4 regions of the Leifsonia sp. 10L418 genome follow, and region 2 is predicted to be linked to each of the others. Evidence: predicted binding sites of a transcription regulator. Region 2 holds the regulator's gene; each other region holds the start of a gene.
The links. The regulator LexA, encoded in region 2, represses DNA repair genes until DNA is damaged. The targets are predictions, from matches to a motif close to TCGAACANNTGTTCGA.
Positions count from the first base shown of each region.

Region 1 (5,796 bases), on a different contig from region 2:
TTCGGTTTTCTCTTTGGATACGAGGGCGAGTTCAGCTGCGAGTTTCCGCCGGCCTCTGATGCCGTGGAAAGGCTGAAACCAGTGAGGCACGAACGACGAGTCTAGGGATCTGTGAGCGATGGCAAGGTCGCGAGTCCGCGCGGCCCCAGCCTTCTCGGTGATCGAGGAGCACCCGACGGAGTCGGCCGCATCTCGAGATCCCGTGACCCGATCCCGGGAACGCGGTCATCCCGGTGGTCGAGCCTGTCGAGACCCGGCGAGCCGGTCCCTGGACCGCTACCGGCCGAGGGTGGTGTGGGCGCGGTGTTGGTTGGCGGGGAGCCAGTCTCCGCCGAGTCCCATCCAGGGTGGTGCCTTGACCTGCACGGCCCCGTCGACGAGTTGGATCAGCCAGCCGGAGGTGTCGATGGTGTGGTGGTGGTACCAGCAGAGGGCGACGCCGTTGTTGATGTTCGTTGGGCCGCCGCGGTACCAGGGGATGACGTGGTGCATCTCGGCCCAGTTGGGCGGGGACAGACAGCCGGGGATGACGCAGCCGCCGTCGCGGGCGAGGATCGCCCGGCGTTGCACCCGGGTGAAGAACCGCGTCGTCATGTCGAGCTGGAGCACTTCACCGTTGGCGGCGAAGACGATCTTCTGCATCCCGCCGGCGCAGACCAGGCGTTGCACGGTGCTGATCGACAGGGGTGCCTCGACGCCGTCGGCCCAGCCGACCCCGGTGCCGTCGAGGAGATCGGTCGCGTTCACGTGCACCATCACGGTCGGTGCCGCCCCGCCGAGTTTGGGTGTGCCGGCGTCCCGGGCGGCGGCATCGAAGACCCCGCGGAGGATGTCGGCGCGTTTCTCGCCGCCGGTGCGGGGATCGAGGGCGTCGAACTGGTCGGCGCCGGGAATGACCTCGCCGGCGTCGATCCGGGCCTGCTCCTCAGCCTCGTGCGTGGCTTGTTCCTCCGCGGTCGGGAACCGGCCCGGCTCCGCCGGAACCGGCTGCGAATGAGCCGAGGTTGAGTGAGCGCTGAGGTAGGTGTCGAAGATCCCGTTCATCACCCCGCGGAGCTCCGGGGTGACCCCGCCGCGCAAGGGGTAGAGTCCGTCGCGGAATGGGCCGAAGCCGAAAGTGCTGCGCACCTCCATTGCGGTGCCGTCGGCCGGGGCGGTGCCGTCGGGGTCGAGGAGCGCCTTCCACTGCAGCACCTGCCCGCGGATCAGGTCCGCCGGGAACGCGAACCCCGCATTCGGCAGGCCCTCGTTCTCGGCCGTAATGGTGCCGGTCGCCGAGGCAACCAAACCGCGCTCGGCCGCATCGACCGCGTCCGGGGCGAGAAAGCTCGGCAAGTCGGACAATCCGGTGACGATCTGTTCGGCCGCATCGACCCCGATGGTCCCGGCGGTCAGGGCGTCGGCGACGACCGGGTAGCGGGGTGGCAGGGTCGCGCCGACCACCTGGGTGGTCCGGGTCTTCGCGCCGAGCCTGACCCGGCGTTTCGCCTCCCGGGCGGACACCCGGGTGACCATCGTGAGCAGGTCGGTGCCGGTCGCACAGCCGCGCGTGCGCGCCAGAGACTCGTTCTGGGTTCGGGTGTCCGAGCGCGCGTCAATGTCGGCGGCGAGGGCGACCCGGCCGGCATCCGTCAACCGGCCGACCGCTTCCATCGACCCGAGCAGGGTCAGCACGTCGTCGTCGGTGCGGAGATGCGAGTCGAACCCGGCCAGCACGCCCGCCATGAGGGTCGCGGTCAGCTCGAGCGAGTCAACAGTCGAAAATCCGCTCGCCATCATCGCGGAAAGCTCAAGGGTCTCGGCGCCCGAGAACCCAGATGTCAGAGCGGAAACCTGCGCCATGACCGCGGCCACCGGAGTGTCGGTGGTCGGGGTGATGATGAGGGAAACAGGCTCTGATTCCATGCTTCAATTCTCTCAAAACAGGAACTGGAATACGAGCATTTCTCAGAATCGGTGGATAACTTTTCTAACATACGTTCTGTGGAGGAGCGCGCCCTCAACCCCGAGAAGCAAGCCTCAGAACGGGTGAGTTCAGAGGCCGGCTCGCGGGATCTCGACAGGCTCGATCACCGGGGCCGAGTTTAGGGGCCGGCTCGCGGGATCTCGACAGGCTCGATCACCGAGGGGCCGAGTTCAGGGGCCGGCTCGCGGGATCTCGACAGGCTCGATCACCGAGGGGCCGCGTTCAGAGGCCGGATCACGGGATCTCGAGATGCGGCCTCCTGCGTCGGTTGCTCCTCGATCAACGAGGAGCAGACCAAAACGCTACGCGTCCGATTCCCGCCCGTCGATCAGACCAGCCACTTCGCCCGCACCGTGACCGCGGCATCCTCATACCCGAGTCGATCGTAGAAGCCGATGACCGCCTCATTTCCGGTGCGCACCATCAGTTGAATCTTGACCGCACCCTGGTCACGCAACCAGTCCTCTGCTGCCGCCATCAGTTGCACACCGATGCCCTGGCCACGTCGGTTCTCCTCGACGGCGAGATAGTAGACCCAGCCCCGGTGCCCGTCGTGGCCGACCATGACCGTGCCGATCAGGCATCCGTCGTCAAAGCCACCCAAAACCGTCGACGTCTCACCGTCGAGAGCTCGCCGAAAGTCGCCTTCCGGCGAATTCCATGGTCGGGTCAGGCCCGCGCTGCGCCAGAGGGCGGCCGCGTCGTCGGAGTCGGCAAGAGTGAGGCCGGTGATCTGCATCCCTCTATCCTGACGGACATCGCTCCGTTCGCGTGTCGTTCAGTCCGTCCGTAGGAAAACACACCGCTGCAAATATCGGCCTGGTCCAACGGATGAGGCGGCTAGCCTGGGAGAACGACAGCCCGTCCAGAGGCACGTTCGATGGCTGGGGCGCACACCGATGGAGTTTGAAATGGTCTCACCCCTGATGATGCGACAAGATGCCGCGCTCTGGACGCCCCTTGAATCTGAACGCCTGACCGTTCGTCGGCCGGTGGCCGGCGATAGGGCGAGCGCTATCGCGATCCACGTTGACCCTGCGACGAACGCTCATCATCCGGCGCCTGAGTCGGTGACCGAGGAGAGCTCGGCAGCGCGGTTCGACGCAATGCTTCAGCATTGGAATCGTTACGGCTTCGGCGTGTGGGCCGTTGCTGAGCGTTCCCGGCCAACAGAGGTCATCGGCTTCACCGGGGTGACACATCGAGTGGTGCACGGGCGTGATGCGCTCAATCTGTACTACCGGTATCGCCCGAGCGCCTGGGGAAAGGGGTTCGCGCTTGAGGGGGCGAAGCTCGCTGTGGCGCAGTCAGTCGAACTGCTGCCCGGACTTCCGGTGACCGCGTACACCACGCCCGACAACGGTGGTTCGTTGAAGACTGCACAGAAGGCCGGACTTGTGCGCGCACCGCAACTCGACGAAGTGCACGCGGGGTACACCGACGTGTACCTGACGCTCGGCTGGTAGCCGGAGCAGGGGCACTGAGCCCCCGTTCCGCTCGGCTACGGTTGAAAGGTGAATGAGACGCTTCCCCTGTGCCCCGAATGCTCCAGCGAACACGCCTACGAGATGGGTGCGCTTCTGGTCTGCCCGATGTGCGGCCACGAATGGGCGGCAACTTCGGCGGATGCCGACTCCGACGCCGATGAGGTAGCCGGAGAACGCGTCATCCGCGATGCCGTCGGCAATATTCTCGCCGACGGAGACACCGTCTCGGTGCTCAAAGACTTGAAAATCAAGGGCAGCTCCAACGTGATCAAGGTCGGCACGCGCGTGCGCGGCATCCGCTTGACCGATGGCGTTGGCGACCACGACATCGATTGCCGCATCGAAGGCGTGCAGATGCAGCTCAAGTCCAGCGTGGTGAAAAAGGTCTAACTGCTCAGCCGGAGCTGCGCGCGAGTGACGCCGCCAGCACCGTCGCTCCGATCAAGGCTGATGCTCCGCGCAGCAGATTTGAGCGGCTCCAGCGCCGGTCAAAGCGGCGCCAGGCCCCGGCGACGTCCCGATCCCCAGCGTTCAGCCGGGCAAGCGAATTGTTCAGCGGCACATTGCTCACGACCGTGATGCCGAAGGCCGCTATGGCCAGACCGGCGCCGATGATTCGCCCCACCCCGTCGTCGGCCGCCCGGCCAGTCACGAGTTCGGCGACGACGACCGCCGCCGCCGTCGCGGCGCTCCCGAAGAACACGACCATAAATGGCAATCGCACGGCCGCGATGTTGATCCGCTGCATCGCCACCACCGAATCGGCGGCCGGAAGCGTACGGAGCACGGGCATAACCATGGCGGAGAATGCCAGGTAGACGCCTCCGGCTGCTCCGGCCGTCACTGCCGCAATTGTCGTTGTTGTGTCAAGGATGCTGTTCATGACCCCAGTAAAGTCACCCCCACGAGTAGTTTCCATAGTTGAAGCGCGACATTTGATACGCGTTCGTCTAGTCTCTGGGGCATGGACCCGCTTTCTCATCTGCTCGACGGGCCGCGCGCCAGCCGTGCTTTCGCTCTGCGCGTGACGATGGATGCGCCGTGGTCGATCCACGTGCGCGACCGGGCGCCGCTCACACTCATGGCGGTACTGGCGGGGCACGCGTGGCTTGTCGCCGATGGCGAAAGTCTCGAGCTCGTGCCCGGCGACGTGGCCATTGTGCGCGGACCCGAACCGTATCTCGTCGCCGACGATCCGTTGCGCGCCCCGATGGTGATTGTGCATCCTGGCCAGCGCTGCACCACACCGGCCGGTGACGAGGTCACCCTCAGCATGACCCAGGGGGTGCGCACCTGGGGAAACGCGGCGGCCGGCGAAACGACGTTGCTCATCGGCACCTATGAGACGGATGCCGAGGTCAGCTCCTTGGTCACCGCGGCACTGCCTCGCGTCGGCACGGTACCGGCCGGCCACATTGAGCCGGCACTCCTCGACATCCTGAACACCGAGATCACGACCGCGGCTCCGGCGCAGAGCGCCGCGATCGACCGGCTTCTCGACGTGCTGCTGGTTCACGCTGTGCGCGCGTGGACACAGCTGCACCCGGAGCAAGCCTCAGGCTGGCTGGCCGGCAGCACTGACCCGCTCGTGGCCAGCGCACTTGATCTGTTGCATGAGGCTCCGGCCGCGACCTGGACGGTCGAGACTCTGGCCCGCGACCTCAATGTCTCGCGGGCTACCCTGGCCGGGCGATTTCGCCGCGTCATCGGTGAGCCGCCGATGGCCTACCTCACGAAGTGGCGGATGATGCTGGCGAGTGAATCGTTGGCTGATCCGCGGGTGACGACCGCTCAGATCGCCACCGACGTCGGCTACGGCAGCCCGTTTGCCCTGAGCACCGCATTCAAACGACAGTTCGGCGTCAGCCCGACCGAGTACCGCCGCCGCCGCTTTCAGGCCTAGATGTACTGACCGGACACGTTGATCAATCATCGGCCAACCGTCATCGACAACGAGGCGGGGCACTTCAGTTCGTTCGAGAAGCCTCTGACTGAATGGCCTTGGCGAGGTCGCGGGGACTGCTCCACATAGGCCAATGGCCCGTCGGGAGGTCAATGACGTCGAGGTGTTCAAGGTTCGCGACTTCAGTGAACATGGGATGACCGGTTTGGGCCAGCTCTAACACCTGCGCACTAGGGATTGAGCAACAGATCAGGGTCGTCCGGACCTTGCGGCGGGCGTCGTTGGTGAGCTCGATGGACTGACGAAGCACGGGACCGGGCTCAGGGACGGCTCGGGCCCGAAACTGCTCGAGGACCTCTTTGGTCAGGCCTTCGAGGCTCGCCTGCTGTGCGAGGACGTCGAAGGGCGGCAGCGGAAGCTCCTCCATCTCCTCCGGGAGG
Region 1 covers NZ_JBFTJN010000001.1:430,241-436,036, reverse strand. Annotated here, with positions in the region: gene AC1DCF_RS01975 (DUF4166 domain-containing protein) at 1-105, shown strand, start outside; gene AC1DCF_RS01970 (HNH endonuclease signature motif containing protein) at 277-1,905, opposite strand; gene AC1DCF_RS01965 (GNAT family acetyltransferase) at 2,295-2,705, opposite strand; gene AC1DCF_RS01960 (GNAT family N-acetyltransferase) at 2,878-3,432, shown strand; gene AC1DCF_RS01955 (zinc ribbon domain-containing protein YjdM) at 3,481-3,843, shown strand; gene AC1DCF_RS01950 (anthrone oxygenase family protein) at 3,848-4,336, opposite strand; gene AC1DCF_RS01945 (AraC family transcriptional regulator) at 4,418-5,356, shown strand; gene AC1DCF_RS01940 (alpha/beta fold hydrolase) at 5,421-5,796, opposite strand, start outside.
Region 1: the regulator LexA is predicted to act here: its motif matches at 1,969-1,984, upstream of AC1DCF_RS01970 (HNH endonuclease signature motif containing protein).

Region 2 (5,796 bases):
AGCTTGAGATCGAGCCGACCGAGCAAGGCCAGCGCGAGATCGGCATCAGCCATGCGGCCAATCTGGCCCAGGAGCTCCTGGCCGGCGGGGCCCCGGGCCTGCACCTCTATGCGTTCAACCAGCACCGCACCGTGCTCTCGGTGCTCGACCGGGCCGGGGCACTCCCCGCCGACTACCAACCATTCGACAGCCAATCCACCGCAGTATCTGCCCTCACAGTCAAGGAACGAGCATGACAACCACTCCCGCATTCCCGACCGGCACCATCCTCGGTTACCCACGTATCGGTCGTCGCCGCGAGCTGAAGAAGGCCGTCGAAGCCTTCTGGGCCGGGCGCATCGATGAGGCTGAGCTGGAGGCCACCTCCGCCGGGCTCCGCGACGCCACCCGCGCGCGCCTCGTCGCTTTGGGTCTCGGCCAGGCCGACTCGTCGATCCCCGAGTCGTTCTCGTACTACGACCAGGTGCTGGATGCCGCGGTCACCGTTGGCGCCGTCCCCTCCCGGTTTTCCGCGCTCGTCGACTCAGACGGCCGGATCGACCTGGCCGGCTACTTCACGCTGGCGCGCGGCGAGGGCGACAACCTGCCGCTCGAAATGACGAAGTGGTTCGACTCGAACTACCACTACCTCGTGCCGGAAATCGGGCCGGAGACGAACTTCGTTCTCGCCAGCGACCGAATCGTGCGGGAATTCACGGAGGCCAAGGCCGCCGGCTACCTCACGAGGCCCGTCATCGTCGGCCCGGTCACGCTCCTCGCACTCAGCAAGCCCAGCGATGAGGCGCCGGCGGGCTTCGTGCCGCTGTCACGCCTCGACGACGTGCTGCCGGTCTACGCCACCCTGCTGCAGCGTCTCGCCGAGGCCGGCGCCGAATGGGTGCAGCTCGACGAGCCTGCCCTCGTCAGCGAGAGCATCGAGGTGCCGCGCGCCGAGCTTCTCGCCGCCGCCGAGCGTGCCTATGCCGTTCTCGGAACGCTCGAGCCGCGCCCCGCGATCTTCCTCGCCGCGCCCTATGGCAGCCTCGACGACGCTCTGCCGGTGCTGGCCGCGTCGCCCGTCGAAGCCATCGGCCTCGACCTCGTGCGCGGATCAGTGCCGAATGCCGTTCCCGGCCTGGCCGACAAGGTGCTCGTCGCCGGCGTGATCGACGGTCACAACATCTGGCGTGGCGACCTCGCCGCGGCCTTCGACACCGTCGGCGCCGTGGCGAAGCTCAGCCCGCGCGTGGCCGTGTCGACGTCGACGTCGCTGCTGCACGTGCCCCACGACGTGCAGGACGAATCCTCACTCGGCGACGATCTGACCAGCTGGCTCGCCTTCGCTGACCAGAAGGTGAATCAGGTGGCAACCCTGGCCCACGGCCTGACCGAAGGCAAATCGGCCATCCAGGCCGAACTCGAGGCGGCATCCGCTGCACTGGCCGCCCGGCTGGCTGCACCGGGTGTTCGCGACGGCGCCGTACGCGCCCGCACTGCCGGTCTGACCGAGGCCGACTTCAACCGGGGTGACTACGCCGCTCGCGCGGCCGCCCAGGAGGAGGCACTGGGCCTGCCGTTCTTGCCGACGACGACCATCGGTTCGTTCCCGCAGACCGGTGAGATCCGACGCGCCCGCGCCCAGCTGGGCAAGGGCGAGCTGACGGCCGACGAGTACACCGCGCTGATGCGCGCCGAGATCGCTCGCGTCGTCGACCTGCAGCACGAACTCGGACTCGACGTCCTCGTTCACGGCGAGCCAGAGCGCAACGACATGGTGCAGTACTTCGCCGAGAACCTCGACGGCTTCGCCGTCACCGAGAACGGATGGGTGCAGTCCTACGGCAGCCGGTGCACGCGCCCGTCGATCCTCTGGGGAGACGTGTCCCGACCGAAGCCGATCACCGTCGATTGGTCGGTCTACACGCAGTCGCTGACCGAGAAGCCCGTCAAGGGGATGTTGACCGGTCCGGTCACGATCCTGGCCTGGTCCTTCGTGCGTGACGACCAGCCGCTCGGTGAGACAGCTCGCCAGGTGGCGCTGGCCCTGCGCGACGAGATCGGCGACCTGGAGTCGGCGGGCATCACGATCGTTCAGGTCGATGAGCCGGCGCTGCGCGAGCTGCTTCCGCTCAAGAAGAAGGATCAGGCCGACTACCTGGACTGGTCGGTCGGGTCGTTCAAGCTGGCCACCGCCGGCGTCGCGGAGGTCACCCAGATCCACACCCACCTCTGCTACTCGGAGTTCGGCGTTGTGATCGAGGCGATTCGCAATCTCGATGCCGACGTGACGAGCATCGAAGCGGCCCGCTCGCGCATGGAGGTCGTCAGCGACATCCAGTCCAGCGGCTTCGATCACGGAATCGGCCCGGGCGTCTACGACATCCACTCGCCGCGTGTGCCGAGCGTCACCGAGGTGACCGAGTTGATCGAGCGGGCCCTGGAGTCGATTCCGGGGCGTCAGGTCTGGATCAACCCGGACTGCGGTCTCAAGACCCGTGGGTACGACGAGACGATCGAATCCCTGGCCAATATCGTGGAGGCCACGCAGATCGTGCGGGCGCGCGTGGAGGCCCCTGTTCGCTAGCTAGTTCTCTCGCGAAACTGCAATTGTCGGAGCCTGGTACGAGTTGAGGCTCCGACAATTGCTGTTTCGCGGGGATGGCAGGGCTAGACCGAGCGGAGTACCGCCACAATTTTGCCGAGGATTTCGGCGTGATCGCCCATGATGGGCTCGAAGTTGGTGTTGCGGGGGAGCAACCAGGTGTGGCCGTCACGCTGACGGAACACCTTGACTGTCGCTTCGTTGTCGAGCATGGCCGCGACGATCTCGCCGTTCTCCGCCGTCTTCTGCTGTCGTACGACCACCCAGTCGCCATCGCAGATGGCGGCGTCAATCATTGACTCACCGACGACCTTGAGCATGAAGAGGTCGCCCTTGCCCACGAGCTGGCGAGGAAGCGGGAAGATCTCATCGATCTGCTGGTCCGCGGTGATCGGGATGCCGGCGGCGATGCGACCGACAAGCGGAACCATCGCTGCGTCACCGATCTGCGCGTTCGACGCCGACGAATCGGCATCGCCGACCGAGTTGTCGTCGGTGGACTGCGGCAGCTCGATGAGGATTTCGAGTGCACGCGGACGGTTGGGGTCGCGACGCAGGTAGCCGCTCAACTCCAATTGGTTGAGCTGGTGAGTCACGCTCGAGAGCGAGGCGAGCCCGACGGCATCGCCGATCTCGCGCATGCTCGGCGGATAACCGCGGCTGCTGACCGAACGCGAGATCACGTCGAGAATTGCCAGTTGCTTCTCGCTCAGGCTCTTTCGGCGACGGGTGCCGCCGCGTTCGCGGGGGCCGCTTGTCTCTTTCGTCATGTCACTCGCTCCTCGTGCCGATGTTGTGCGTCTCAAACTGCGCCACTGCTCAGACCGCGCCGCTACTCCTGCGGCAGCGACGGCCGTTCCGTTCGAATGTCAGAGGTGTCTGGTTGTGTTCGATCCGTCAAGAAAAACTGTATCCCCGCACCCCGGGAAAACAAACACTTCTTCGAGTGTGTTGCCCGATTGTTTCGAAGAACAACCGTAAAGAGGCTTGATTCTTCGAACAATCGAATATATATTCGGAACATAGATTCGGATGCGACTCCCTTCCCCGGGAGCCGGACCCGTACTTACCAGGAGGTTCAACATGAGCACAGCAGTCAGCACGGCAGCTCCGCACGGCTCCATTGGCACCACCCGTCTGCGTCTGACCCGACGTGGTCGTATTGTTTTCAGCACGATGGCGGCACTCCCGCTCGTTGTCGGCGCCTTCGTCGTCACCATCAACGGGGGAGCGGCAATCGCTTCCAACGGCACCGGCGGTACGGCCACGTTCGACTACGTCACCGTCTCGGCCGGTCAGTCCCTCTGGCAGCTCGCCGAGACCATCGCCCCCGAAGCGGACCCGCGCGATGTCATCGCTGACATCGTCGCCCTCAACCAGCTTGACTCAGCCTCCGTCGAGCCCGGCCAGCGCCTCGCTCTTCCGGCCACCGACTAGTCAGCACCACCCCGGCTGCGCTGCCGGACCCGCCCGGCCCCTGCCCCGTGTTCTGGTGTCGGCATCTCGCCTTTGACGCCCACGGCGGCCCGGTAATATTGCTCGGGTGACCAGCCTCAATGACCTTCCCCTGCGCGACAATCTGCGCGGACTCGTTCCCTATGGTGCCCCGCAACTTCACGTTCCGGTGGCCCTCAACGTGAACGAGAACACGCATCTGATTCCCGAGGCTGTTGCTCACGACATCGTCGCCTCTCTCGCTCGCGCGATCCTGACCGTCAACCGGTACCCCGACCGCGAATTCACCGAGCTCCGCGAGAACCTCGCCGTCTACCTCGGTCACGGCCTCACCCCCGAGAACATCTGGGCGGCGAACGGCTCGAACGAAGTGATCCAGCAGGTACTGCAGGCGTTCGGCGGCCCCGGCCGCAGCGTGCTGGGATTCTCGCCGACCTATTCGATGTACCAGATTCTTGCCTCCGGCACCGGCACCGACTGGATTGCCGGAGAGCGGGATGCCGACTACGAGCTGTCCCCGGAGACCGCCGTCGAGTGGGTCACGAAGACCAACCCCTCGCTGGTCTTCCTGTGCTCACCGAATAACCCCACCGGCACGCCGCTCTCGCTGGAGACCATTGCCGCCGTCTACGACGCCACCGACGGCATCGTTCTCGTCGACGAGGCCTATGCCGAGTTCGCGGCCGACGGGGAGGCATCCGCTCTGACACTGCTCGAGGGGCGCCCGCGCCTGCTTGTCTCGCGGACCATGAGCAAGGCTTTCGCTTTCGCCGGCGCCCGCGTCGGCTACCTGGCGGCCGACCCGGCGGTGACGGATGCGATGCGCCTGGTTCGACTGCCGTACCACCTGTCGGCGCTGACGCAGGCCGCGGCGAACGCGGCGCTCGCGCACACGCCGGAGATGCTTTCGATGGTCGACGACATCCGGGTGCAGCGGGATCGCATCGTGACTGAGCTTCGGAACCTCGGTTACTCACCGCACCGCAGCGGCAGCAACTTCGTGCTGTTCGGTGGGGTCGACGACCCGAAAGCCACGTTCCAGGCGCTCCTCGACCAGGGCGTGCTGATCCGCGACATCGGCATCCCGAACCACCTGCGCGTGAGTGCGGGAACCGAAGCGGAGACGACAGCCTTCCTGAGCGCGCTGGCGGGCCTGCGTGTCGCGCCCGGCGCAGCCGAATAGGCTAGCGGTATGACTTCTTCCGCCGTGTCCACCGCCCCCCGCGTCGCGCAGATCACCCGCGCGACGAGCGAGTCGAGCATCGAGCTCAGCATCAACCTCGACGGCACGGGGGTCAGCGACATTCAGACGTCGGTTCCGTTCTACGACCACCTGCTCACGGCGTTCGCCAAGCACTCGTTGACCGACCTCACCGTGCGGGCCACCGGTGACGTCGAGATCGACGTGCACCACACCGTCGAAGACATCGGCATCGCGCTCGGTCAGGCGATCAAGCAGGCGCTCGGCGACAAGTCGGGCATCTCACGATACGGCGACGCCCTCGTTCCGCTCGACGAGGCGCTCGTGCAGGCCGTCGTCGACATCTCCGGTCGCCCCTACCTCGTGCACACGGGGGAGCCGGCCGGGTTCGAATTCCACCTCATCGGCGGCCACTTCACCGGTTCGATGGTGCGCCACGTCTTCGAGGCCATCAGCTACAACGCGGCGCTGACGGTGCACGTCACCGTGCTGGGCGGGCGCGACCCGCACCACATCGCCGAGGCCGAGTTCAAGGCATTCGCGCGCGCGTTCCGCCAGG
Region 2 covers NZ_JBFTJN010000004.1:278,021-283,816, forward strand. Annotated here, with positions in the region: gene AC1DCF_RS11510 (methylenetetrahydrofolate reductase) at 1-236, shown strand, start outside; gene metE (5-methyltetrahydropteroyltriglutamate--homocysteine S-methyltransferase) at 233-2,563, shown strand; gene lexA (transcriptional repressor LexA) at 2,647-3,351, opposite strand; gene AC1DCF_RS11525 (LysM peptidoglycan-binding domain-containing protein) at 3,665-4,018, shown strand; gene AC1DCF_RS11530 (histidinol-phosphate transaminase) at 4,125-5,219, shown strand; gene hisB (imidazoleglycerol-phosphate dehydratase HisB) at 5,229-5,796, shown strand, end outside.

Region 3 (5,796 bases), on a different contig from region 2:
CGCGCCGAATCGCACGAGGGGCGCGGCCCAGTCCCAGCCGGCCGCTGCGACGGTGTCGAACAGCGGGGTCGCGGAACCGGCGACGCCCGAGGCGCCGAGCGTGCCGAGGATGACCACGGCGATGACGCCGTAGACAACGACCGCCAGCGTCAACGCGAGCAGAATCGCGCGCGGGATGGTGCGTGCCGGGTCCCTGACCTCCTCGCCCATTGTCGCGATGCGGGCGTATCCGGCGAAGGCGAAGAACAGCAGCCCCGCCGATTGCAGGATGCCGTACCAGCCGTGCGCGAGCCATGAGGACGGCTCCAGCGAACCGGTCTCCGGCAGTCCGGTGCTGGATCCCGCCGCGACGACGACGGCCAGACTCAGAAGAACGATCGCCACGATCACCCGGGTCAGTAATGCGGTGCGCGTGACTCCGCGGTAGTTGACTGCGGCCAGGCCCACGACGGCTGCGACTGCGACCGGGCGTTCCCAGCCGGCGGGCGCCGCGTACGCCGCGAAGGTGAGGGCCATCGCCGCGCAACTCGCTGTCTTGCCGATCACGAAACTCCAGCCGGCCAGAAATCCCCACCACGGGCCGAGGCGCTCGCGCCCGTAGAGATAGGTGCCGCCGGACGAGGGATAGACGGCGGCCAGCTGAGCGGATGCGGTGGCGTTGCAGAACGCGACGAGCGCCGCGACGACGAGACCCACCAGCATCCCGGAGCCTGCGGCCTGTGCGGCGGGGGTGAAGGCAGCGAATACCCCGGCACCGATCATCGAGCCGAGCCCAATGAATGTGGCGTCGGCGACCCCCAGGCGTCGGGCCAGACGGGGATGTTCAGCCGTCACTGTTGAACTCCGCGCAGTGGATGGTGTGGCCTCGCGTGCATGGTTCTATCGTTGCCGATCCGACGTAACTCGCTGACGCACCACGCAGTCCGATCTGAAAGCGGAGGTCGGTGGAATCGGCCTATCCTTCGTGGTTGAGTATCGCTATGGCTTCCGAAATGAGACACGATTCCAACTCTGAGCCGATTTCCAACGCAGCGAATAGTGACGCAGTGAATCACGAGGCGTCGCATCCGGACGAGCCGCATCGGCAGGGGCTGGCTCAACGGCTGAACTGGCTGCGGGCCGGCGTGCTTGGCGCCAATGACGGCATCGTCTCGGTAGCGGCGGTTGTCGTCGGTGTGGCAGGGGCAACGCCGGCCTCCGGTGCGATTCTCACTGCGGGTGCAGCCGCGCTGGTCGGTGGCGCGATCTCGATGGCACTCGGGGAATATGTCTCGGTGAGCAGTCAGAGCGACAGCGAGAAGGCGCTCATCGCCAAGGAACGGCGCGAGCTCGAAGAGATGCCGGAGCAGGAGCTGAAGGAACTCGCCGGGATCTACCAAGCGAAAGGGCTTTCGCCGGAGACTGCTCAGCAAGTGGCCGTGGAACTCACCGCTCACGATGCGCTGGCGGCTCACCTGTCGGCTGAGTTGCACCTGGACGCCACCGATGTCGTGAGTCCGTGGCATGCGGCGTTCGCGTCGGCGCTCTCGTTCACCATCGGCGGAATCTTGCCACTTCTGGCGATTCTGCTCACCCCTGAGGCCTGGCGGATAACCTTCACCTTCGTCGTTGTCTTGCTCGCCCTCGCCTTGACCGGCGCCGTGGCCGCGCAGATTGGCGGAAGTTCGCGCATCCGGGCCGTGGTGCGTGTCGTGCTCGGTGGAGCGATCGCCCTGGTGGCGACCTTCCTCGTCGGCATGTTGCTGGGAACGACGGGCGTCGTTTAGGCGTCGAGGCGGCTGCGCCCGGTCGAGGTGACTGCAGACCTCTGGGTTGCTGACCCCGGTGGCCGCGTCTCGAGAACCCGCGGTTGCCTCTGAACGCGACCCTCGGTGATCGAGCCTGTCGAGATCCCGCGAGCCGGCCTCTGAACGCGACCCTCGGCCCCTCGGTGATCGAGCTTGTCGAGATCCAGCGAGCCAGCCTCTGAACGCGACCCTCGGTGATCGAGCCTGTCGAGATCTCGCGAGCCGGCCCCTGAACTCACGGCGCGCTCCTCCATAGAACGTATGTTAGAAAAGTTATCCACCGATTCTGAGAAATGCTCGTATTCCAGTTCTCAATTTGAGAGAATTGAAGCATGGAATCAGAGCCTGTTTCCCTCATCATCACCCCGACCACCGACACTCCGGTGGCCGCGGTCATGGCGCAGGTTCAGGCGATTCTGGTCGACGTGATGGCCGAACTTCAGACCCATTTACTCTCCGACGATGACGTTCTTGGCAGTTTGGGTGCAATGGAGGGCATCGGCCGCCTGGTTGATGCCGGCCGGGTCGCCCTGGCCGCGGATGTCGACGCGCGCTCCGACACGAGAACTCAGAACGAGTCTCTGGCGCGCACGCGGGGCTGTGCGACCGGCACCGACCTGATCACGATGGTCACCCGGGTGTCCGCCCGGGAGGCGAAACGCCGGGTCAGGCTCGGCGCGAAGACCCGGATCACCCAGGTGGTCGGCGCGACCCTGCCACCCCGCTACCCGGCCGTCGCCGACGCCCTGACCGCCGGGACGATCGGCATCGATGCCGCCGAACAGATCGTCACCGGGCTGACCGACCTACCCAGCTTTCTCGCCCCGGACGCCGTCGATGCCGCCGAACGCGGTTTGGTCGCCTCGGCGACCGGCACGGTCACGGCCGAGAACGCGGGCCTGCCGAATGCGGGGTTCGCGTTCCCGGCCGACCTGATCCGCGGGCAAGTGCTGCAGTGGAAGGCACTCCTCGACCCGGACGGCACCGCCCCGGCCGACGGGACCGCAATGGAGGTGCATAGCACCGTCGGCTTCGGGGCTTTCCGTGACGGGCTCTACCCCTTGCGCGGTGGGGTCACCCCGGAGCTCCGCGGGGTGATGAACGGGATCTTCGACACCTACTTGAGCGCTCATTCGCAGCCGGTTCCGGCGGAGCCGGGCCGGTTCCCGACCGCCGACGAACAAGCCCAGGCACAGGCCGAGGAGCAGGCCCGGATCGACGCCGGCGAGGTCATTCCCGGCGCCGACCAGCTGGAGGCGCTTGATACCCGCACGGGCGGCGAGAAACGCGCCGACATCCTCCGCGGCGTCTTCGACGCCGCCGCCCGCGACAAGAACACCCCGACGATGGGCGGGGCGGCGCCGACCGTGATGGTGCACGTGAACGCGAAAGACCTCCTCGACGGCACCGGGGTCGGTTGGGCCGACGGCGTCGAGGCGCCCCTGTCGATCAGCACCGTGCAACGCCTCGTCTGCGCCGGCGGGATGCAGAAGATCGTCTTCGCCGCCAACGGCGAAGTCCTCCAGCTCGACATGACCACGCGGTTCTTCACCCGGGTGCAACGCCGGGCGATCCTCGCCCGCGACGGCGGCTGCGTCATCCCCGGCTGCCTCTCCCCACCCAACTGGGCGGAAATGCACCACGTCCTTCCCTGGTATCGCGGCGGCCCAACCAACATCAACAACGGCGTCGCCCTGTGCTGGTACCACCATCACACGATCGACACCTCCGGCTGGCTCATCCAACTCGTCGACGGCGCCGTGCACGTCAAGGCACCACCCTGGATGGGACTCGGCGGAGACTGGCTCCCCGCCAACCAACACCGCGCCCACACCGCCCTCGGCCGGTAGCGGTCCCGAGACTGGCCCACCGGGTCTCGACAGGCTCGACCACCGCGATGACCGCGTTCCCGAGAGCGGCTCACGAGGCCTCGAGACACGGCCGACTCCGTCGGCTGCTCCTCGACCACCGAGACCGAGGCGGCGCCAAAAGTTATCCACACTGTGCAAACTGCTGTTAATAACTACACTTCTGTAATTCGAACTACAAGAAATTTACGATCCCCGAGATGGGAACTGGAGTTCCCTAGCTATAGCCAGCCTGATCTCTTGAGAGGATGCTGGCCGTCAGCTGGGAAGCATCGAATCTTGCCGCTTTCTGAGTGGTCTGCCTCGTACTCTGAAGTGTGATTGAGCAGCAGATCGAACCCCCGCGTCGTCGGCGACCGTCGCGCGCACGTCTTGCGCTGCGCTGGAGTGCGATCATCGTCGTGATCGCCGTCCTCGTGACGGGCGGCTACGTTTTCTACAACTATCAACGGTTCACCTCGGGCATCAGCCACATCGATGCGATCACGCATTCGAACGCTCCGGCGAAGGATGCCGATGGAACAGACCAGAACATCCTGCTGGTCGGCGACGATCACCGCCCGGCCAACGCGACGGCCGAACAACTGGCTCAACTCGGTACCCAAGACGATGGCGGCGCAACGAACACCGACACCATGATGGTTCTGCACATTCCGGCCGACGGAAGCACGGCGACCCTGATCTCGTTTCCGCGAGACTCGTGGGTCGACATTCCGGGCTACGGAATGAACAAACTCAACGCTGCTTTCAACTTTGGTAGTCAAGACGGGGGAGACGCTGCCGGGGCGCAGTTACTCATCCAGACCATTCAAAACATGTCGGGGCTGACCATCGACCATTTCGTTCGGGTCTCGATGCTTGGTTTCTACAACATCGTTGAAGCACTTGGCCCGGTGCAGGTCTGCCTCAACGAGGCAGTGAATGACCCCTACTCCACCTTGAATCTGCCTGCCGGCGTTTCTACTCTGAACGCACAGCAGGCCCTTGCCTTCGTTCGCCAGCGCCACGAATTGCCGAATGGTGACCTCGACCGGCAGGTGCGGCAGCAATACTTCCTGACCACCGAAGCACGCCAGATGCTCTCGGCCGGAACTTTGCTGAATCCGGTCAAGCTTCAGAACGTGCTTGATGCCGTCAGCTCGTCAATCGAAACCGACCCCGGGCTCGACATCCTCGGCCTCGCCGTTCAGCTGCGCGGGTTGAATGCCAACAACATCACCACGGCGACGATCCCAATCACTGGAACGCCGACCATTGACGTCGACGGCGACGAGGTGGATATCGTCGAGGTCGATACGGCCGCGATGCCCGGCTTCATCGCCCGCGTGATTGGTCCGCCATCCGCCTACGCCAATGCGAAAGCTGCGCCAGTTGGCAGTGTGACCGTGACCGTGCTGAACGGCGGCGAAACCGATGGTGCTGCCGCTGCGGCGACATCCACGCTGAGCGGGCTCGGCTTCGGCACCGGGACCGCTGGGTCGGCCGACAACCGTGTGAGCACGACGATTGAGTACCCGAAGGGGATGGAGGCTCAGGCGAAAGCACTCGCGGCATTCGTGCCCGGGGCGATTGTTGACCTCTCCACAACGGTCAGTGGGGTCACGCTCATTCTCGGAACCGACGGTCTGACCGTGACGCCGCCCAGTACGGGCACCGATGAGGGTGGGTCATCGGGGAGCGATTCGTCTTCTGCGGCCGAGCCGCCGGCATCCGCTCAGGACTCGCCGGCACACAACTTTGCCGCCGGTTCCTGCATCAACTGAGACCTCTCATCATTCGGGCACCGGCACGCTGATAGCTTGAGGATAATGAAGACCCACCTGACGGACGATGCCCTCGAATTCGTGACCGATCGGCACCTGGCCACCCTCTCGACCCTCGCCGCCGACGGAACCATCCATGTTGTGCCGGTCGGTTTCACCTACCTCGACGGCACGATCCGCATCATCACTTCGCGGGGAACCGCCAAGGTGCGGAATGTCGCGCGGAGCGGGCGGGCTTCGATCGGTCAGATCGACGGCGGCCGCTGGATTTCGTTCGAGGGGCCGGCCCGGGTTCTTGAAGATCCGGAGTCTGTCGCGCAGGGCGAGCAGCTCTATGGTGTGCGCTACCGCACCCCGCGCCCGAACCCGGAGCGCGTG
Region 3 covers NZ_JBFTJN010000002.1:363,308-369,103, forward strand. Annotated here, with positions in the region: gene AC1DCF_RS05190 (APC family permease) at 1-762, opposite strand, end outside; gene AC1DCF_RS05195 (VIT1/CCC1 transporter family protein) at 1,047-1,766, shown strand; gene AC1DCF_RS05200 (HNH endonuclease signature motif containing protein) at 2,120-3,637, shown strand; gene AC1DCF_RS05205 (LCP family protein) at 3,973-5,418, shown strand; gene AC1DCF_RS05210 (PPOX class F420-dependent oxidoreductase) at 5,464-5,796, shown strand, end outside.
Region 3: the regulator LexA is predicted to act here: its motif matches at 2,041-2,056, upstream of AC1DCF_RS05200 (HNH endonuclease signature motif containing protein).

Region 4 (5,796 bases), 220 kb from region 2:
CGACGTCGGCGCACTCGGCCAGGCCGACGCCCTCTCCGGGGTCGAGATCGAGCACGAGCCGGTCGGGATTGCGGGGCGCGCCGCCGCGCCCGAACTGCCACTGCGGCACGTGAATCTCGAGCGCGGCGGTCTGGCCGAGCCAGGTCAGGGTCGCGAGGTTGTTGACCAGCGGGTACTCGTTGACGTGATCCGAGTGCTGAATCGACCGCCGCGTGACCCACGACGGAGTGGCCTCGTCGAGGTTCTTCTGAAAGAACGACTGCTCGGGATGCTCGGCGGTTCCGACGCCGTGCACCCAGCGTTTGCGGGTAGCCGGGCGGTGGGCGGCGTGGGTGATCAGAAACTCGGCGATCTCGGCGTAGTAGCCGAGCACATCGGCTTTGGTGGTGCCGGTCTCGGGGTAGAGCACCTTGTCGAGGTGGGTCAGCTTCAGCCGGTGGCCGTCCACGGTCACCGTCTGCGTCTGGTGCGCCGCGTGCGCATCATTCGTGTGCTGCCCCGTGGCGCCCATGCAGCAAGCATGCTCCCGGCTGGCCGGGAAACCTAGCGAGCAGCCCGGCATCGGTGTCTACTTGAACCGTGAGATCGATTTGGAAGGGCGCCATCACCTTCGGGCTCGTCAACGTGCCGGTTGCGGTCTATGGCGCGACCGAGGATCACGACATCGAGCTGCATCAGGTGCACGACGCCGACGGTGGGCGCATCCGTTATCAACGTCGTTGCGAAATTTGCGGCAAGATCGTGGCCTACGAGAACATCGACAAGTCGTTCGAGAGCGCGGAAGGGACGGTCGTTCTCACCGACGCCGACTTCAAGTCGCTGCCCGAGGAACGCAGCCGGGAGATCGACGTCGTGTCGTTCGTGCCCAACGAGCAGATTGACCCGATCATCTTCGAGCGGAGCTACTATTTGGCCCCCGACGGCAAATCGTCGAAGGCGTATGTGCTGTTGCGACGCACGCTCGAAGCCACCGACCGCACGGCGATCGTGCATTTCGCGCTGCGGCAGAAGACACGCCTGGGCGCACTGCGAGTGCACGGCGACGTGCTGCTGCTGCAATCTCTGCTCTGGGACGACGAGGTGCGGGAGGCGAGCTTTCCGGCGCTGGATGAGCGCGTCTCGGTCTCCGACAAAGAGCTGGAGTTGTCGCAAGCCCTGGTTGAGTCATTCGCTGCCGACTTCGCGCCGGAGCAGTTCACCGACGACTACCAGGTGCAGTTGCGCGACCTGATCGAGGCGAAACTGGCGGCCGGCGACACCGTGAAATTCGAGGAAACGGTGGGTGCCGACACCGGTGAGGGCGGGCAAGGCGAGGTTCTCGACCTGATGGAGGCGCTGCGCCGCAGCGTCGAGCGCAGCCGCTCGGGCGAAAAGACTCCGATCGAGAAGAAGCGGGCGGCACGCGGGGCCGCGAAGTCGAAGAAGTCGTCGGCGTAGCGGCGTTCCTACGCCGTCGAACCGTGAGAAAAGACTCTAATTCGCGCAGTAATCCAGTCATTTCTCACGGCTCGCGAGCGGATGCCGGCAATCTAGTCGTAGACGCGCACGAGCTCCCATTCGGCGCGACCGGTGCGCCGCACATCGAAGACGCGTGAATCGCCGGTGACTGACGTTCCCTGGAATCGCCAGCCGATGATCGGTTCGGGCGGGTGGGTGATTCCGTCAACCAGGTAGTCGGGAGCGCCGCGGAGCGGAGTGGGGGTATCGGTCACGACGTAGCGGATGCCGCGCCAGACGAGCCGCACGGGAACGCCGCGTTCGCTCCACACGGTGACGGTATCTGCGGTGTGGACGATCATGGTGACTCCTCAATCAACTCGAATGTATGTTCGATTGTTAACGAGGATAGGCGCATTGGTCGTGAAACGCCAAGAGGCAACCCTCCCGTTGATCGAGGAGCGCCCGACGGAGTCGGCCGTGTCTCGAGATCACGCGAGCCGATCTCTGAGCGCGATGACGTCTGAGGATCTGCTCGCGGGGTCTCGAGACGCTCGCTGGCGCTCGCACCTCGACCAACGGGGTGATCGATCTGGTCGGAGACTCGTCAGAGCCGGTCGTTCTCGGTATCCGCGCGCGGAATTAGGGGCACGGCCAAGGCCGGGCAGAGTGCCGCCGCCGCAAACGCGATCGGGAAGCCGGCCAGGCCGATGAGGGCTCCGATACCGGGGCCGACGAGTGACGCGGCGACGAACTGGCCGGTGTTCTGGGCGCCGAGCGCGCGGCCGGCCCAGGCGGGTCCGGCCATCTCGGCCACCGAGGTGAAGGCAAGGCCGTTGTCGGCGACCGACACCGTGACCGCGATCACAAAGACGACGGCTGCCGCTCCCCACTCGGCAGCATCCAGCGCGGCGAGCACGAGCATCACGGCCACGGCCGCCCAGGCGACCCAGCGGAGCGGGCGCACGCGGCTGCCCACCCGGTCGCTGAGCACTCCGACGCCGATGCGGCCGACGGCTCCGATGAACTGGGCGGATCCGACGAGCACGCCGGCCGCGAGCGGTTCCCAGTGCAGTTGCGTGACCAGCCAGACCAGGCCGAACGTGGACAGCGTGAACTGGGGCACGACGAGCAGGATCGACACGGCGTGGATGCGCCACAAGAAGCTGCTGGCGCGGTAGGGATTCGCGGAACGCGCGCCGGCATCCGTCGCCGGCACCGGGGTGCGAGGCGGATTCACGATTGCCGCCGCGCAGACGACGGCGAGAAGCGCGGTCAGGATCAGGGGCACGCAGAGGGCCGCGGCGACACCTGCGGAGCTGGCGATCACGGGGATGCTCACCGCGGCGACCGTCACGCCGAGCGGCTGTGACATCTGGCGGATGCCCATGGCGAGTCCGCGGCGATTCTTTGGGAACCAGCCCACCACGACGCGCCCGCTCGCCGCATTGGTGCTTGCCGCGGCCATGCCGCCGAGCAAGAAGAACAGGCCGAGCATGACGTAGCCGTCGGCGAAGATGGCCCCGACGGCGGCGAGGGCGGTGAGTGCGAGGCCGCCGGCGATCACCCAGCGTTCGCCGATGCGGTCGGCCAGGGCGCCCCACGCGATGAGCGTGAGAACCATGCCGATCGTGGGGGTTGCGGCGAGCAGCCCGGCCTCGGCGAAACTGAGGCCGCGCTCGGTGTGCAGGAGGGTGATGAGAAAGGTGGGGGCGCTCACGAACACGGTGCCGGCGGTCTGGGCGGCCACGCCGAGGCCGAGCATGCTCCAGGCGCGAACGGCGTTCGGCATGCGCTCGGGGCGGCGGGTGGCGGTCGAGGTCGAGATCGTTTGCGTCACTCTGTCGGCTTTCTCTTCGGGAGCGCTGTCGGTGTTCGAACCTGTCGAGGCCCGTGGGTCGATCTCAGAATCCGGGTCGCAACTGCGCCGAGAATTACGGTACACCACTTTGGGATACCAAGATGGTGCACCATAATGGGGGCATGGAGACGCCGGCGCACACCCCGCACATTTATGACCGCATGCGAACGGCAATTCTCGACCTCGACCTCGCTCCGGGGGAGAGTGTGACCGAGCGCGGGCTCGAAACTCTTTTCCAGACGTCACGCACGCCGGTGCGAGCGGCATTGCTCAGCCTGCAATCCGATGGACTCGTGCAGCGCGTCGGACGCGGCTGGATCATCGCCCCCATCGACCTCGCCGAGATTCGTGCGCTCGCCGAGTGGCGGGAGTCGGTCGAAACCGCAGCGGTGCGTCTCGCCGTGCGGCGCGCGAGCGACGTGGAGATCGAGGCGCTTTCCGCGCTACTCGATGCGGCGCGGCCGGCCGACGACGGGGAAGAGGGGGTGCGAGCCGGAAGCGAGTTCCATGTCGATCTCGCGCACCTGTCGAGTAATCAGTTCATGGCGAACGCGACGGCGGATGCGATGACGCGGCTGTCGCGCACGCGCTGGCTCGAGGTGCGCACTCCCGACGCGCGTGAGCGGGCCTGGCAGGAGCACCGCGACATCGTCGATGCGGTGCGTGCCCGCGATGCTGACACCGCTGCCCGCCTGGTGACCGAGCACATCCGTGGCACCAATGAGCGTTTGCTGGAATCCCTCACGGCCGAGCGTCGTCGGCTCCGCGGGCGCGGGCTGTCGATCATCAGTGGCGAGGCCGAGTAGTCGATGTCGGTGGTCGAGCTCGTCGAGACCCGGGCGAGCCAATTTCGGAACCCGGGTTGCGTCTGGGAGTGGGGTCGCGTGGTCTCGACAAGCTCGACCAGCGCGCGGTGACTAGAGCGTGGCGTGCTGCGCTGACGGCGCCGACTGCTCGAGCCGCTCGAGGATCGCGCTCGACGCCGCCGCGAATGCGGTGAGCTGCTCCTCGCTAAGCGCGCTCGCGAAGTAGCGCTCGACGGCCGCCTCGTGGCAGAGCCGGGCCGCGGCAAACGCCGTCTTGCCGGCGTCGGTGAGACGGATGTCCACGCTCCGCGAGTCGGTCGCGCAGGTGTCGCGGCTGACCAGGCCGCGTTCCTCCATGCGCTTGAGCTGGTGCGAGAGGCGGCTCTTCTCCCAGTCGAGGCCGCAGCGCAGCTCGAGGGAGCGGAGCGTCTGCTGTTTCGCCTCGGTGAGCGCGAGCAGCACCTCGTAGTCGGGCTCGGAGAGCCCGGTGCTGCGCGTGAGTTCGCGGTTGATGCGACCGGTGAGTTGGGCGCGGAGTCCTTGATAGGCGGTCCAGGCATCCTGGGCGGCGCTCGGCTGCCGGGTACCCGAGTCCGGGGTGGTGTGCGTCTGCATGGCCATGGAATAACTCTACGCGAATGTGGTTGATACATCTACAAAATAGTTTTATGGTTGATGTAACAACCTCAACGGGAGAAGGAAACATGCAACTCGGCGCCTACAGCTTCGGTGACGTTCAGGCCGACCCGCAGGGTCGCCTCGGTTCGACGGCCGACGCCATCCGCAATCTGTTTGACGCGATCACGCTGGCGGATGCCGCGGGTCTGGATTACTTCGGCGTCGGCGAGCACCACACCCGGGAGATGCCGGCTTCGGCGCCCGCCACCGTGCTGGCCGCGGCGGCCGGTGCGACGAAGAACATCACCCTCGGCAGTTCGGTAACGGTGCTCAGTACCGAAGACCCCGTGCGCGTGTTCCAGCAGTTTGCGACGATCGATGCCATTTCCGGCGGCCGCGCCGAGATCACCGCCGGGCGCGGCTCGTCAGTCGAGTCGTTCCCGCTGTTCGGTTTCAGCCTGGGTGACTACGACGACCTCTATGCCGAGAAGTTGGAGCTGCTTCTCGCGCTCAACGAGAACGAGCGCGTGACCTGGAACGGAACGTTTCGCCCGGCGCTCGACGACGCCCTGATCGTGCCGCGCCCGGTGAACGGAACCCTGCCGATCTGGCTCGGCACCGGCGGCAATCCGAGTTCATCGATCCGCGCCGGAAAGCTCGGCCTGCCCGTGGCGTATGGCATCATCGGCGGCTACGCCGACCGGTTCGCGCCGCTCACCGAGCTCTACCGGCAGACCGCGTTGCGTGCCGGTCACGACGCATCCACCATCAAGGTGGCCGTCGCGAGCCCCGGTCTCGTCGCACCCACGTCGCAGGGCGCCAAAGACATCTACTACGAGGCCTGGTTCCGCATGATGACCGAGCTCGGCAAGCTGCGCGGATTCCGCCCGCCGACCCGCCCCGAGTTCGACGCGCAGGCCAACGGTCGCGGTGCGATCCTCGCCGGCAGCCCGAGCGAGGTCGCCGATCGCCTGATCACCCTGCACAAGAGCCTCGGACACACGCGCCATATTCTGCAGATGGACGTCGGCAACCTGCCGCAGGACACCTTCCTGCAGTCCATCGAGCTGCTGG
Region 4 covers NZ_JBFTJN010000004.1:59,436-65,231, forward strand. Annotated here, with positions in the region: gene AC1DCF_RS10540 (ATP-dependent DNA ligase) at 1-511, opposite strand, end outside; gene ku (non-homologous end joining protein Ku) at 580-1,437, shown strand; gene AC1DCF_RS10550 (DUF6504 family protein) at 1,530-1,799, opposite strand; gene AC1DCF_RS10555 (MFS transporter) at 2,045-3,229, opposite strand; gene AC1DCF_RS10560 (GntR family transcriptional regulator) at 3,421-4,104, shown strand; gene AC1DCF_RS10565 (MarR family winged helix-turn-helix transcriptional regulator) at 4,216-4,725, opposite strand; gene AC1DCF_RS10570 (LLM class flavin-dependent oxidoreductase) at 4,773-5,796, shown strand, end outside.
Region 4: the regulator LexA is predicted to act here: its motif matches at 1,818-1,833, upstream of AC1DCF_RS10550 (DUF6504 family protein).